3 regions of the Mesorhizobium sp. BR1-1-6 genome follow, and region 1 is predicted to be linked to each of the others. Evidence: predicted binding sites of a transcription regulator. Region 1 holds the regulator's gene; each other region holds the start of a gene.
What was found. The regulator LexA, encoded in region 1, represses DNA repair genes until DNA is damaged. The targets are predictions, from matches to a motif close to TGTTCNNNNTGTGTTCNG.
Positions count from the first base shown of each region.

Region 2: the regulator LexA is predicted to act here: its motif matches at 3,466-3,483, upstream of LB545_RS03030 (ImuA family protein).
Region 3: the regulator LexA is predicted to act here: its motif matches at 3,057-3,074, upstream of LB545_RS20410 (ATP-dependent helicase).

Region 1 is NZ_JAIUHZ010000010.1:75,425-80,241, reverse strand. Features, by position in the region: gene kynU (kynureninase) at 1-1,168, opposite strand, end outside; gene LB545_RS19680 (TetR/AcrR family transcriptional regulator) at 1,165-1,842, opposite strand; gene lexA (transcriptional repressor LexA) at 2,295-3,038, shown strand; gene LB545_RS19670 (ComEC/Rec2 family competence protein) at 3,032-4,817, opposite strand, start outside.
Region 2 is NZ_JAIUHZ010000001.1:614,740-619,556, forward strand. Features, by position in the region: gene LB545_RS03020 (error-prone DNA polymerase) at 1-973, opposite strand, end outside; gene LB545_RS03025 (DUF6504 family protein) at 970-2,445, opposite strand; gene LB545_RS03030 (ImuA family protein) at 2,387-3,442, opposite strand; gene LB545_RS03035 (metallopeptidase family protein) at 3,693-4,115, shown strand; gene LB545_RS03040 (TetR/AcrR family transcriptional regulator) at 4,135-4,764, opposite strand.
Region 3 is NZ_JAIUHZ010000011.1:24,931-29,747, forward strand. Features, by position in the region: gene LB545_RS20400 (hypothetical protein) at 152-586, shown strand; gene LB545_RS20405 (glucose/quinate/shikimate family membrane-bound PQQ-dependent dehydrogenase) at 617-2,932, opposite strand; gene LB545_RS20410 (ATP-dependent helicase) at 3,115-4,817, shown strand, end outside.

The sequences.
Region 1 (4,817 bases):
CCTGCCAGACATCGACATAGCCGACATAAAGCGGCGTAAAGCCGAAGCGAATCGTGGATGGCGCGCGGAAATCGCCGATCACGCCGCGCTCGATCAAGGCCCGCATCACCTGATAGCCATGCGGGTGGAGGAACGAAACCTGGCTGCCGCGCTCATTGCCATCGCGCGGGCTTTCGAGTTCGAGGCCGTAGGCGCCGCATTTTGCCTCGACCAGTTGGATGAACAGATCGGTCAACGCCATGCTCTTCCTGCGCACCTCTGCCATGTCGACGTCGTTCCAGACATCGAGCGCCCCTTTGAGCGCGCGCATCGACAGCACAGGCTGCGTGCCGCAGAGAAACCGGCGGATGCCTGTGCCGGCAGCAAAACCCTGTTCGAAGGCGAATGGCCGCGCATGGCCCCACCAGCCGCTGAGCGGCTGGCGGACATCGCCATGGTGGCGCTCGGCCGCGTAGATGAAGGCCGGGGCACCCGGGCCGCCATTGAGATATTTGTAGGTGCAGCCAACGGCGAAATCGGCATTCGAACGGTCGAGCTCGACGGGCAAGGCGCCGGCGGTATGGCAGAGATCCCAGACGATCAGCGCGCCGGCATCATGTGCCGTCCGCGTCAGCGCGGCCATGTCGCGCAACTGCCCGGATTTGTAGTTGACGTGGTTGACCAGGATGACCGCGACCCGCTCGTCGATCAGTTCTTCTATGGTCGGCGCATCGACACCCTCGAGCCGCAGCACCGTGCCCGGCCGCGTCGAGGCAACGCCTTCGGCCATATAGAGATCGGTCGGAAAGCTGTCCCCCTCGGCGACGATGACTGACCTGTCCGGCCGCATCCCGAGTGCCGCATGCAGCACCTTGTAGATGTTGATCGAGGTGGTATCGCAGACCACCGTCTGGCCGGCGGCGGCCCCGATCAGGCGCCCGAGTTGGTCGCCGAGTTCGACCGGCATGTCGAACCAGCCGGCGGTGTTCCAGGCGCGGATGAGATCCTGCGCCCACTCCTGCGTGGCGGCCTTCTGCAGCTCGCCGAACACGGCGGGCGAAGCGGCGCCCAGCGAATTGCCGTCTAGATAGATCACCCCCTGGGGCAAGGTGAAGCGGTCACGCATGGCACGCAGCGGATCCGCGGTGTCCATTGCCTTGATCGCTGCGAGATCGGGAATTTTGCTCATGGTCGCGATGTTCCTCGGTGAGAAGAGCGCCCTGGAAACGGGCCGGCTGTTTTGCCGCCCGGGCAAGGGCTGGCCGCATAGAGGCTCAAGAACAGGGTGAACGCCCGGTTCGATCTTTGCTCGATTTCCGCCCGAGGCAGTTCCTCGAGCACCCCAACGATCCGGCGAACCTGGAGATCGCCGATCAAAAGACTGATGTAGATGTCGGCGGCTTCGGCAGGATCGTCACAGGCGATCAGGCCGGCCCGACTTGCGGTTCGAAGCAGGTCGCCAACAAGCGGCATTATGGTATTGCGGCCGAATTGCGCGATCGATTGGCCAAGCGTGCCTGTATCGTTGACGTCGCCGGCCGCGGCGCGATTGAGCGCCACCGCCTTGTCGCCCGTCACGAGGGTCAGCAGGACTGGCCCGAGCAAGTTCAGGGTTTCGAGCGGATCGCGCGCCCGGTGAAGGGCGTCCTCCAGCAGCTTCCTTGCCTCTCCCGCATTGGCTTCGATCAAGGATCGAAACAGGGTCTGCTTGTTGCCGTACCAGTTGTAGAGGGTTTCGTTCGAGGCCGATGCCCGCTTGGCGATAGCAAGCAGGGAGGCGCTCTTGTAGCCGGTTTCCCGGAGCACCGCATAGGCGGCCTCCTCTATCCGTTCGCGTCGCGCGGCCTGCTTCGGCGTGGTCATTGGTGTTCCTCTTCGAAAACCGTACATTATTATACGGTTTCGTCAAGCGAACGAACGAACGCAGCCCGTCGCGACCAGTGGTGGTGTCTGGCCGTTTTCCGGCGGAAGTTGGCATTTTGGTTTCGTTTCGTTCACGAGCCGCAGGGGTTTCTAATCCGCCCAAACGCACCCCGCACCTGCCGGTCACCCAGCTTGCAGGCTTGTGCCAAGAGTGGAGACCGGTCGGGCCACAGGCCATTAACCAAAATAGTTTCAAAGGGCCCGGGAGCGCATTGACGACGGACCGCGCTGGCAGGATGCTGGCTGCGGGAGGGCATTTCGTTTCCGTCGCCTTAACAAATTCATTAAACTTTAAATGGTTGCGGAACACAACTGGAACAGATAGGGTTTGTTCTGGGTTTGTTTTCTGATTCTGGTTCCAGACCCTTCGTGCAATGCCTTTGGGGGCCGCCATGCTCACGCGCAAGCAACATGAACTCTTGATGTTCATCCATGAACGGCTGAAGGAAAGCGGCATTCCGCCGTCCTTCGACGAGATGAAGGAAGCGCTGGACCTCGCCTCCAAGTCGGGAATTCATCGGCTGATCACGGCGTTGGAGGAGCGCGGCTTCATTCGCCGCCTGCCCAACCGGGCGCGCGCGCTGGAGGTGCTGCGCCTGCCGGACTCGATCGCGCCGGGTCTTAACGCGGCAAAGAAGTTCTCCCCGAGCGTCATCCAGGGCAGCCTCGGACAGGGCAGCAGCCCTAGCCGGCAGATCAAGCCGGCGACGTCTTCGCGTCTGCCCGCTGTCGGCAATGACGACGACGCTGTTTCAGCGGTGTCGATCCCGGTCATGGGTCGCATCGCAGCGGGTGTGCCGATCGATGCCATCCAGCATCAGACGCATTCCATTTCAGTGCCGCCTGACATGATCATGGGCGGCGAACACTATGCGCTGGAGGTCAAGGGCGATTCGATGATCGAGGCCGGCATTTTCGACGGCGACACGGTCATCATCCGCAATGCCGACACCGCAAGTCCTGGCGAGATCATCGTGGCCCTGGTGGACGAGGAGGAAGCAACGCTGAAGCGCTTCCGCCGAAAGGGTGCTTCGATTGCGCTCGAGGCTGCCAATCCGGCCTATGAAACACGTATTTTCGGACCGGACAGGGTCAAGGTGCAAGGCAAGCTGGTCGGGCTGATCAGGCGCTACTGAGCGGGCTCGGCGGTGGGCTTTTCGGGTTTGCGGTAAGGCGGCAATCCCCTTGCTTCGCGTGAGAATTTTCGCTGTTCATGCCAGGGCCGATATGGCCGGTCGACGGCAAAGCTGACCAGCGCCGGTGCCGTCGCCGATTGCCGGTCGAAGAAGACGGCGGCGCTTCCCTTGCGAGCGAGCTGCCGCTTGGTGATGACGAGAACCAGCGGATTGTGGCAGGGATCGTAGCCCGCGGGGTCGTTGATGACGATCAGATCCGCATAGGAGCAGGCCCTCCAGGCGTCCTTGCGATCCTCCACCTGCGCGATGATCGCCCCCGAGGTATGCCGGGCCATGCACAGGCCCGTGAAGCAATAGAAAGGCGCTCCCGCCGGAAGTTGCGCGGGATCGAAGATGTCGAACTGTCGGTCTCCGCTGTCGAACAGTTCCGGCGCAACGATGGTTTCGGACTTCAGCGCGCGTTTCCAATTATCGACGGTGAATTCGTTCGGGCGCGCCCGGTTGATCGCGAGCTCGCCGCCGCCGATCGGCAACGCCACCAGGCGGGCATCCTCCGAAATCAGCACGTCCGGCGTGCGCGTGTCCGAGACGGTCAACAGGCCGGCGAGCGCGAAGGGAAGTGCCGTCAGCCGCAGCCATGTCGTGGCCATCGTCGCGATGACCAGGGCGATCGCCACCAGAAGGACGGATTGCTGCGAAATCAACCCGACCGCGTCGACCGGCGAGCGTTGCGAGATCCATCCTGATATGGCGATCATCGCGGTCAGTCCCTTGCCCATCAGATAAAGGGATGGTCCATCGAACCCGAACGGCATCAGCAGCGCGCTGGCAACCGCAAGGAACATCACGACAGAAACGATCGGCATGACGGCAAGATTGGCGAACAGGCTGAGCGGCGACACGCGCTGGAAATGCCAGATGGCGAAAAGCGCCGTGGCGCTTCCCGCGATAATCGAGGTCATCGCCAGCCCACCTGTCGCCAGCAGCAATTTTCGCGTCAGCAGGCCAGGCAAGGTCCGTTGCGGCGGCGGGGTCCGCGCTTTGTCGGCTTTGCGATCCGACCAGCCGGCATAGGCGCCGACCAGGGCCGCGGTGGCGGCGAACGACATCTGGAAGCTCGGCCCTACCACCTCGTGCGGCGACACCACGATGACGGCGATCGCCGAAATAGCCAGATTGCGCATGGTGAGTGCCGCCCGATCGAACAGAACGGCGATCAGCATCACCGCCAGCATGATGAAGCTGCGTTCGGCGGCGACAACGACGCCCGAAATGACGAGGTAGGCGGCGATCGAGAAAAGTGCCGCCGCGGCCGCGTATTTCTTGACCGGCCGACGGGAGGAAAAGTTCGGAAACAGCGCGAAGCCGCCACGCAGCAGACCCATGACGGTGCCGGCGACCAGCGCCATGTGCAGCCCGGAAATTGAGATGATGTGGTAGATGCCGGTGCGTCGCATCGCTTCATTGATCTCGTCGGGAATCCCGGCGCGAACACCCACGATCAGCGCCGCGGCGATCTCGCCCTCGGCGCCGCCGATGCTGCCCCTGATATGGTCGGCAATGCTTTCGCGAGCACTCTCGATGGCGGCTGAGAGGGCGGCCCACAACGGCCTGTCATCGGCTGAGACGATTTTGGGGTTGCCGAGAAAGAAGCCGCTGGCGCCTATGCCGGCGAAGTAGCTGTCGAAGGAAAAGTCGTAGCTGTCCGGCCGCACCGGCCCGGTCGGCGGCAACAGCCTGGCATAGCCGGTCACGAGGGAGCCGGCCGTCACTTCAGCC
Region 2 (4,817 bases), on a different contig from region 1:
GGAAATAACGGGCATAGTTCAGGCGCTCAATAAGGGCGAGCTCTTCCTCGATGCGCCTCGTCACCGATTGCGGCACGCCCGAGGGATAGCGCCTGGCCGCCCCCTCCCGCGCCAACCTTTCCAGCTCCGCCTGCGGGCCGAGCCCTGATTGCGTCGGCTCGTCGGGGTAATTGTACTGAAGGTCGCTGAGCGAGAAAGTCAGCTCCTGCGCGAAGCGCAGCGTTTCGGCCAGTGCCTCCGGGTGCCTGCGGAACAGGCGCGCCATCTCCAGCGGCGGTTTCAGATGGCGCTCGGCATTCGCCGTGAGTTCCAGCCCGACCTCCGAAACGGGAATGTTGAGACGGATCGCGGTCAGCACGTCCTGCAGCGGGCGGCGTTCGGCCGTGTGGTAGAGGACGTCGTTGGTCGCCATCAAGGGCAGGCCGGCCAGCTCCGCCATCGCCGCCGCCTGCTCGATCCTGAAGCGGTCGTTTCCCGCGTAGTCGGGCGAGACACCGAGCCGCAGGGCCCCGCCGAAACGGTCCTTGAGCTGGCGAAGCAGGGCAAGGCTGTCTTGCGCGCCTGTCGCCAGAGCGGGCAGGACCGCCAGCGACATCAGTTCGCCCCATTCGAGAAGGTCGTCGCGCCGCAGAAGGGTCGCGCCCTTTTCGTTCTCCTCGCGCAGATTGGCTTGCGTGAGCATGCGGCACAGATGTCCCCAGCCCTTGCGGTTCCGCGGATAGGCGAGAATATCAGGCGTGCCGTCGCAAAAAACCAGCCGGCTGCCGGGGTGGTAGGCAAGCGTCTCGACCTTGGCCTGCTGCCAGGCGCGCACCACGCCCGCCACCGTGTTGCGGTCGGCGAGCCCGATCGCGGAGAACCCCATGAGCTTGGCCGCGACCACCAGCTCCTCCGGCTTGGAGGCGCCGCGCAGGAACGAGAAATTCGACTGGATGCCGAATTCCGCATAGGGAATGGCGGTCAGCGCGTTCATGCGAAGACCCCGTGCAGGAACCAGCGCGGCGGGATTTCAGAGCCGCCATAGAGACCTTGCCGGTAGAGCCAGTAGCGGCGGCCGTCGGCATCCTCGATGCGGAAATAGTCGCGTGTCGACGCCGCTTCGTCGCTCGAAAATTCACGCCACCATTCCGGCGCGATGCGTTCAGGGCCTTCGGCGCGGGCGACCCTGTAGAGCGCACGCCGCCAGCGGAAATTCAGCGGCGGTCCCTCGGGCATTTCGGTGGCCGGCACCTCAATCGGCTCGGGCGAGCGGAAAAGCCGGATCGGCCGCTCCGGCGGGAAGATGGTCATCGGCGCCTGCATCCTGTCCGGTTTCTTCGGCGGCGTGATGCGGCGCGGGGTTTCCGTGAAGGGGATGGTGGCGACGGCACGCTCGGGCAGATGGCTTTCCACGACGACCGGCTTGAGAACCGCGCCCTCGCCGAGCCGGGCGCGGATGCGGTCGGCGAACAGCGCGATATCGGCGCCGTCGTCGGTCGTTTTGCCTGTCAGGTCGGCCTGCGGCATGTCGAAGGCCGCCGCCGCCAGCACCGAAAGCCGCACCAGGTCGAAGCCATAGCCGGCATCGATATGCTGCTCGAGGGCGGCCAGCCGCTCATGGAACAATTTCTGGATCAGCCGGGGTTCGCGCATCGGTCGCGACGTGCCGAGCGCGATGCGGCTGACGGCGCCGTCGACGCGGAACAAGAGCAGCGCCAGGCTTCTCGCGCCTTCGCCGCGCCGCTCGAGGTCGATCTTCAGGGTCGTCGCCAGCATGCCCACCAGCCGTTCTATGTCCTCTGTCAGCGTGACGGGCTCGGCCAAATGGCGTTCGACCGAAAGCGGCGCGACGGGCAGGCGCGGCGACACCGCCTCGTCGAGACGGCCGAGCGCCTGGTCGAGGCGCAAGAGCAGGGAGGCACCGAAGCGGCGGGCGAGCGGCGCGCGCGGCGCGGCCATCACCGCGCCCGCCGTGCGCAGGCCAACACTTTCCAGGCTGGCGCGGGTTTCCGGCGCGATGCGTAGCGCCGCCAGCGGCAAGGGCGCCAGGAGCGCTTCCTCCTCGCCGCCGGCAACGATGCGGTCGCCGCAGAACCGCGCCGCCGCCCAGGCGGCGCCGGGTGTCGCGGCAAGGCCGGCACGGACGTCGAAGCCCTGATGGAAGAAGCGCGACAGGATCTCGTCCAGCATGGCGCGTTCGCCGCCGAAAAGATGGGTGCAGCCGGTGACGTCGAGGAACAGGCCGTCGGTCCCGTCGAGCGCCACCAGCGGGGTATAGCGGTCGCACCAGTCCGCAAGGCCTTCGAGCAGGCGCCGGTCGGCTTCGGCATCGGCCTCCATTATGTCGATCGACGGATGCATGGCGCGCGCATCGGCGATGCCCATGCCGGGCTTCAGATGCAGCGCCTCAGCCCGCTCGTCGAGGGCTAAGATGCGCTGCGCGTTGCTGTCGCGATGGCTGATCACCAGCGGCCGGTGATCCGATGGCCGGGAACGCCAGGACCGCCCCAGGCGCTGCCGCAGGATCCGTTCGGCCGCGAGATAGGGAAACCACAGGGACAGGATTCTTTGCTCGTTCTTCCCCAATCCGTCTTTCATCGAATATGCGTTCATCGGGGTTCCACTCCAATATGAATTGTCCTGGCAGGGCCGTGCGGCTCTTGCCGATGCTGATGGTGAAGGCGGGGCGGCCGATCGAGCCGGCAAGCGGCCCGGCGACCGTGTCGCGCGGCCCTGCCGGCGCCGGCGAGACGATGAGGCGGACGGGCGCCGCCGTCGGTTCGGGTTCGGCCGCCTGCCGCAGCAGGAAGACCGGCCGGCCGGCGCTCTGCGCGCGGGCGTGCAGCCGGCGCGTCGCGGTCAGGTCCAGCCGCTGCGGATTGCCGCGGACTTCAAGGATGACGGCGGCGAGCGCCGTCATGCGGGCCGCCTCCTCGGCGACCCACAGCGCATCGGCGAGCCTTGGCGCCTCGGAAAACAGCAATTGCTCCGGCTCGATGCCGAAGGCGGCGTGAAGGCCCCGGGCATAGGGAAAGCCCGCCTCGCGAAAAACCTCCTGGGTGCCGATCCACAGCACCGGCAATCGCGGCCCTTGCTTGAGGATCAGGCTGGGCTTGAGGATCAGGCTGGCGAGCGACAGGGCGAAGCCGGCGACCGCTCCGGCATCGCGGGTCTCGACGCCATGGATTTCGCTCAAGGCCGCTTTCGGCAGGCCGCCGCCCAAATCGCCGCCCCAATCGCCACCGAGGGCGGCATCGAGCCGGCCGATGCCGGTGCGCAGGAAAGCATCCGGCCTGGCTACGGCGATGCCGCGCCGGACCACGGTGCGGTCCGCGGCGGCCATGCCGGCGTCGGAAACCGCGCCGGCCGGCGCCTGCAGGCGCTCGGGCAGCGTTCCCTCGATCTTCGCGATCTGGCGGCGCAGGGCAAAAACAGTCTCCCGCGCCACGGCGCTCATCGCCATGACGGTCAGTGTCCACTCACAATTGTTCCTGTTATGTTCTTATAGATTCCAGAGGCGACCCGAAGAGTCAAGCAGACTCATGGGGGAATTTATTCCTCTCCGATAAGAGGGCCAACATGGGTCGGACAGCCGACCGCCCCTCAAGCCATGCGAAACGGCTCCCGGTGCCGTAAGCAATCCTGGGGTTGGCCGCCGCGTCATTTGCCGATTGTGGCCCAAAAGCCTATATGCCGGGATCAAAGGACAAAGCATGGCCCGCATCTACAAGACCCGCATTTGGCACGACCAGCTTTCGCCGTCGATGGACGAGATCGAGTTCCTGGCGCTGGAGGCCTACGCCCATCTGCCCGAGGATTTTCGCAAGCTGACCGGCGAGATCGTCATCCAGATCGCCGAATTCCCGACCGACGAGATCATGGACGACCTGTCACTGGAAACCCCCTTCGACCTGCTCGGCCTGTTCGAGGGACGCGGCATCGCCGAGCGCTGGAACCCGCAGACCGGCGAAGGCCCGAACCGCATCACGCTCTACCGCCGCGCCATCCTCGATTACTGGGCCGAGAACGAGGAGACTTTGGGCGACATCGTCACCCATGTGCTGATCCACGAGATCGGCCACCATTTCGGCCTCTCGGACGACGATATGGAGAAGATCGAAGAGGCAGCCGAGTGACCGGTTCCACGTCAGGCCGTCATTTCACAATGAGTGTGACGAAATGTTTTAATACGTTCTGCACAGTCTGCTCCCCGGTATGTCCTGCCACTGCCCATTGCGCAAAATGTCCATCAATGTACATGCGTGCGAGCCCGTAGACGAGCGCCCTCGCGGCTATCTGGGTCTCTGCCATGTCGTCCGACCGGAGCATGTTTCGTCGCTGTGCTTCTGCCATTGACGCTTCCATCAGCGAACGCACCGCTTCGTTATCGTGACGCAGCGACTCTGAAGCATCCCAATCAATAAGATTGCGTGTCGAGATGATCTGGAAGTGGGTGGGGTTTCGAATTGCCCAGCGCAAATAGGCGATTCCAACAGCGGCAAAGCGTTCGATCGGATCGTCCGTCGCAACCTTCTCGACCGCATTCGTGATCTCCGAGCGGAATCGGCTCATTGCCTGCTCCGCGACAGCCGTCATCAACGCGGTCTTGTTGCTGAAGTGACGGAATGGCGCGCCAGGGGAAACGCCGGCACGTTTTGCGGCTTCGCGCACGCTCACATTGTCGGGGCCGCCTTCCTCGACCAGTTGAACCGCGGCATCGATCAGGACCTCCCGCAAATTGCCATGGTGGTAACCAGTGCGATGAGGCGCCTTGGCTTTTGCCATCTCTTTCCCTTCGTTCCGTGGAGCAGCTCCCCGCCTCTGTAGCATGATTCCGC
Region 3 (4,817 bases), on a different contig from region 1:
CCTATCCTCACTAGCGCGTTCGTCCTTGCCCTGGCTGCCGCTCAGGCATTACGCTTCCGGCTTGTGGACGCAGGCAGGCGGTCGATGATCGAGCTTCGCATCGGCCGGGACCACTGCACGGACCCGAAATTCCCAAATTTGAGGTGAGACCATGAACGTCCAGGATATTGTCAACACCGTCTCGCAAAAGGCGGGCCTCGACCAGGCAACGACCGAGAAAGTCGTCGGCACCATCTTCTCGGTGCTGGAGCACGAGGCGGAAGGCACCAACGTCTCGGGTTTCTTCGCCAAGATTCCCGGCGCCGACGATCTCGCCCGCCAATACGACGTCATGGCCGCCGGCGCGGCCGGCGGTGGCGGCCTGCTGTCCTCGTTGCAAGGCGCGCTGGGCGGTGTTCTCGGCGAAAAGGCCGGCGCACTGATCAACGGCGTCGCCGCGCTCAAGGCCTCCGGCCTCGACATGGCGCAGATCAGGCAGGCTGGCGCCACGCTGATCCAACAGGCCGAAGCCGCCGCCGGGCCGGACCTCACCAATGAAGTGCTCGGCTCGGTGCCAAGCCTGAAGAGCCATCTCGGAATCAGCTAGGGCGCGATCCTGCGGGACCGAACCCGTTCCTTACTTCGGCAGTGCGTATGCCATTACATAATCGCCGGGCTTGGTGCCGACCGAGCCATGGCCGCCGGCGACGATGACCACGAACTGGCGCCCGTCAGCCACCGTATAGGTCATCGGCGTCGATTGCCCGCCGGCTGGCAGGCGCGCCTGCCAGAGCTGCCTGCCTGAGGTCAGGTCGTAGGCGCGCAGGTAGTCGTCGACCGCGGCGCCGAGGAAAGCCACCCCGCCGGCGGTGATCATCGGCCCGCCAATGCCGGGCACGCCGACCTTCAGCGGCAAAGGCAGCGGCGTCATGTCGTAGACCGTGCCGTTCCTGTGCTTGTAAACGATCTGTCCGGTCCTGAGGTCGGCTCCGGCGACATAGCCCCATGGCGGCGCCTGGCACGGAATGCCGAGCGGCGACAGGAACGGTCCCATCACCACCGCATAAGGAGCGCCGTCATTTCGGTTCAGCCCCTGCTCGCTGCCCTTGGCGTCGCCTGGTGGCGGCACGTCCGCGCGGGGCACAAGCCTGGAGGTGAAGGCGAGATAGGTCGGCATGCCGAACAGCACCTGCCGGACCGGATCGACCGCCACGCCGCCCCAGTTGAAGACGCCGAAATTGCCGGGATAGACCAGCGTGCCCTGCAGCGATGGCGGCGTGTAGCGGCCCTCGTAGCGCAGCCTGTGCAACGCAATCCGGCACGCCAGCTGGTCGAACATGGTGATGCCCCACATGTCGGCATCGGTCAGCGGCGGCGGATTGAAGGAAAGGTCCGACACCGGCTGCGTGGGCGATGTGTGGTCGCCTTCGATGGCGCCGCCGGGCGCCGGCACTTCCTTGACCGGGATGACCGGCTCGCCGGTGCGCCGGTCGAGCACGTAGAGGTAGCCCTGCTTGGTCGGCCCCACCAGCGCCGGCACGACCGTGCCGTCGGCCTTGGTGATGTCGACAAGGCTCGGCTGCGCCGGCACGTCCATGTCCCACAGGTCATGGTGCACGGTCTGGCGCACCCATTTCAATTGCCCCGTATTGAGGTCGAGCGCGGTGATCGAGGAGGAGAATTTCTCGACGTTGGCGCTGCGGCCGGCGCCGAGCTGGTCCGGCGTCTGGTTGCCGAGCGGTATGTAGAGCAGGCCGAGCTTTTCGTCGGCACTCGGCGTCGACCACATGTTGGGCGAATTGGCGGTGTAGGTCTGGCCTGCCGCCAGCGGCGTGGTCTGGTCGGGATTGCCGGAATCCCAGTTCCAGATCAGCGCGCCCGTGGAGGCATCGAAGGCGCGGATGACGCCGGACGGCTCCTGCGTGGAATAATTGTCGTTGACCGCGCCGCCGACGATGATCTTGCCGCCCGATATCAGCGGCGCCGAGGTCGAATAGTAATAGCCGGACTTGGGATAAGGCATGCCGGTCAGAAGGTTCAGCGTGCCGCCTTCGGCAAAGGACGGACAGACCTGACCGTTGGCGGCGTCGAGCGCGATCAGCCGCGCGTCCGAAGTCGGCAGGTAGACACGCGCGGCGCAAGGCTGCCCGGCACCGATCTTGGCGTCGGCGTAGTAGGAGACGCCGCGGCAGGTCTGGTGCTGGCGGTCCTTGTCGAGCTTGACCTGGGGATCGTAGCGCCACTTCTCCTTGCCCGTGGCGGCGTCGATGGCGATGGCGAAATTGTGCGGCGTGCAGATGTAGAGCGTATCGGCGATCTTCAGCGGCGTCACCTGATAGGTGGTCTCGCCGACATCGTCGGGACCTTTCACGTCGCCGGTGCGATAAGTCCAGGCCGGCTGCAGGTTGGCGACGTTCTCCGGCGTGATCTGGTCGAGCGGCGAATAGCGCTGGCCATAGGGCGTACGGCCGTAGAAGTGCCATTCGCCGGCAGGTATGTCGCCGCCGAGATCGGCCGCCGGGGTCACCTTGTCGGTGTCGAGATTGCCGGCAATATCCTTGGGATCGGTCGTCATTGAATAGCCGGCGACCGCCAGCGACGCCAAAACGGCGAGAATGAGCGGCGCGCGGCCATCGGGACCAACAAGGCCCCGCCTCGCCCACGGCGTCAGCAGCCACAACGCGCCGAGCACGATGATGCCGCCGCGCGGCCCGAGTTCCCACCAGTCGAAGCCGATTTCCCAGACCGCCCAGGCAAGCGTGCCCAGCACGATCGCGGCGTAGAGCCAGAGCGCGGTGGATCTGCGCCGGTAGAGCAGCCATGCTGCGATGAGGAAGGCGATGCCTGATATGATGTAGTACCAGCTGCCTCCCAGTGAAGCCAACCAGATGCCGCCGGCGCCAAGCGCGAGGCCGATGAGGAAGAGGATGAGGGAGGTGATGGTGACAGCCAAGATGATACTCCTTCGACTGTTGCGCGCCTCGAGGCGGCCGTGGGCAACAGGATCCCCTCCCTGCCCTTTGCGCAGCTTTCCCTCACCCGCCCTGCCTGTCAAGCAGGCCGGAAACAATCAGGAGTGGAACAAAACGTAGACAGTTCTGGTCTTTCTCCACCGAATCACTACATTCGGGGGCGATGTCCGGCTTTTCCGAAGACATGCCCTTTTTCGATGAACCCGATGCGCGGCCCACCGCCCCGTCGGGCATCGCCGCGCGCGCCATGGCTGCCCGCAGCGGCCACAACAACGCGCCCGACTATCTCAAGGGGTTGAACCCCGAGCAGCGGCTGGCGGTGGAAACCACCGAAGGTCCCGTTCTGGTGCTGGCCGGCGCCGGCACCGGCAAGACGCGCGTCTTGACCACCCGCATCGCCCACATCCTGGCGACCGGAAAAGCCTTTCCCTCGCAGATCCTGGCCGTGACCTTCACCAACAAGGCCGCGCGCGAGATGAAGCAGCGCATAGGCATCCTGATCGGCGAAGGCAATGTCGAGGGCATGCCCTGGCTCGGCACCTTCCACTCGATCGGCGTCAAGCTCTTGCGCAGGCACGCCGAGCTTGCCGGGCTGAAATCCGACTTCACCATCCTCGACACCGACGACGTCGTGCGGCTGATCAAGCAATTGATCCAGGCCGAGGGCCTTGACGACAAGCGCTGGCCGGCCAAGCAGTTCGCGCAGATGATCGACGGCTGGAAGAACAAGGGGCAAGGCCCGGCCGATATCGCCGAGGGCGATGCGCGCAGTTTCGCCAACGGCAAGGGCCGCGAGCTCTACAAGGCCTATCAGGAGCGCCTGCAGACGCTGAACGCCTGCGATTTCGGCGATCTGCTCTGCCACCCGATCCGCATCTTCCGCGCCAATCCGGACGTGCTGAAGGAGTATCACAAGCGGTTCAGATACATCCTGGTCGACGAGTACCAGGACACCAACACCGCGCAATACATGTGGCTGCGGCTCCTGGCGCAGCGGCCAAATAGCGGGCGTAGCGCGACGTCTACGGATTTGCATTCGGCCGAAGGCCGCAAGCCCGACCGGGCGTCCGAGCCTTTGCGAGGCCCCTCCCGCGACGCCGAAGGCGCGCAGAAAAGAGGGGGCGGGCCCGCGCCGGCAGGCGCGGAACAGCCCGTGAGCGAAAACAAAGTAAACATCTGCTGCGTCGGCGACGACGACCAGTCGATCTATGGCTGGCGCGGCGCGGAGGTCGACAACATCCTGCGCTTCGACAAGGATTTTCCCGGCGCCACCATCATCCGGCTGGAGCGCAATTATCGTTCCACCGCGCATATCCTCGGCGCCGCTTCGCACCTCATCGCCCACAATGAAGGCCGCTTCGGCAAGACGCTGTTCACCGATCGCGACGATCCCGAGGACGGCAAGGTCAACGTCCACGCCGCCTGGGATTCCGAGGAGGAAGCACGCGCTGTCGGCGAGACCATCGAGGCTTATCAGCGCCAGAAGCACAATCTCAACGACATGGCGATCCTGGTGCGGGCGTCCTTCCAGATGCGCGAGTTCGAGGACCGCTTCGTCACGCTCGGTCTCAACTACCGCGTCATTGGCGGCCCGCGCTTCTATGAGCGCATGGAGATCCGCGACGCGCTTGCCTTCTTCCGCGTCGTCGCGCAAGGCGCCGACGATCTCGCCTTCGAGCGCATCGTCAATGTGCCCAAGCGCGGCCTCGGCGAAACCACCATCCGCCAGATCCACGACACGGCCCGCGCGCTGCGCGTACCGATGCTGGAAGCCGCCGCCAAGCTCGCCGAGAGCGATGAATTGAAGCCCAAACCGCGCGCCGCATTGCGCGAGGTCGCGGCCAATTTCGAACGCTGGCAGAAGGC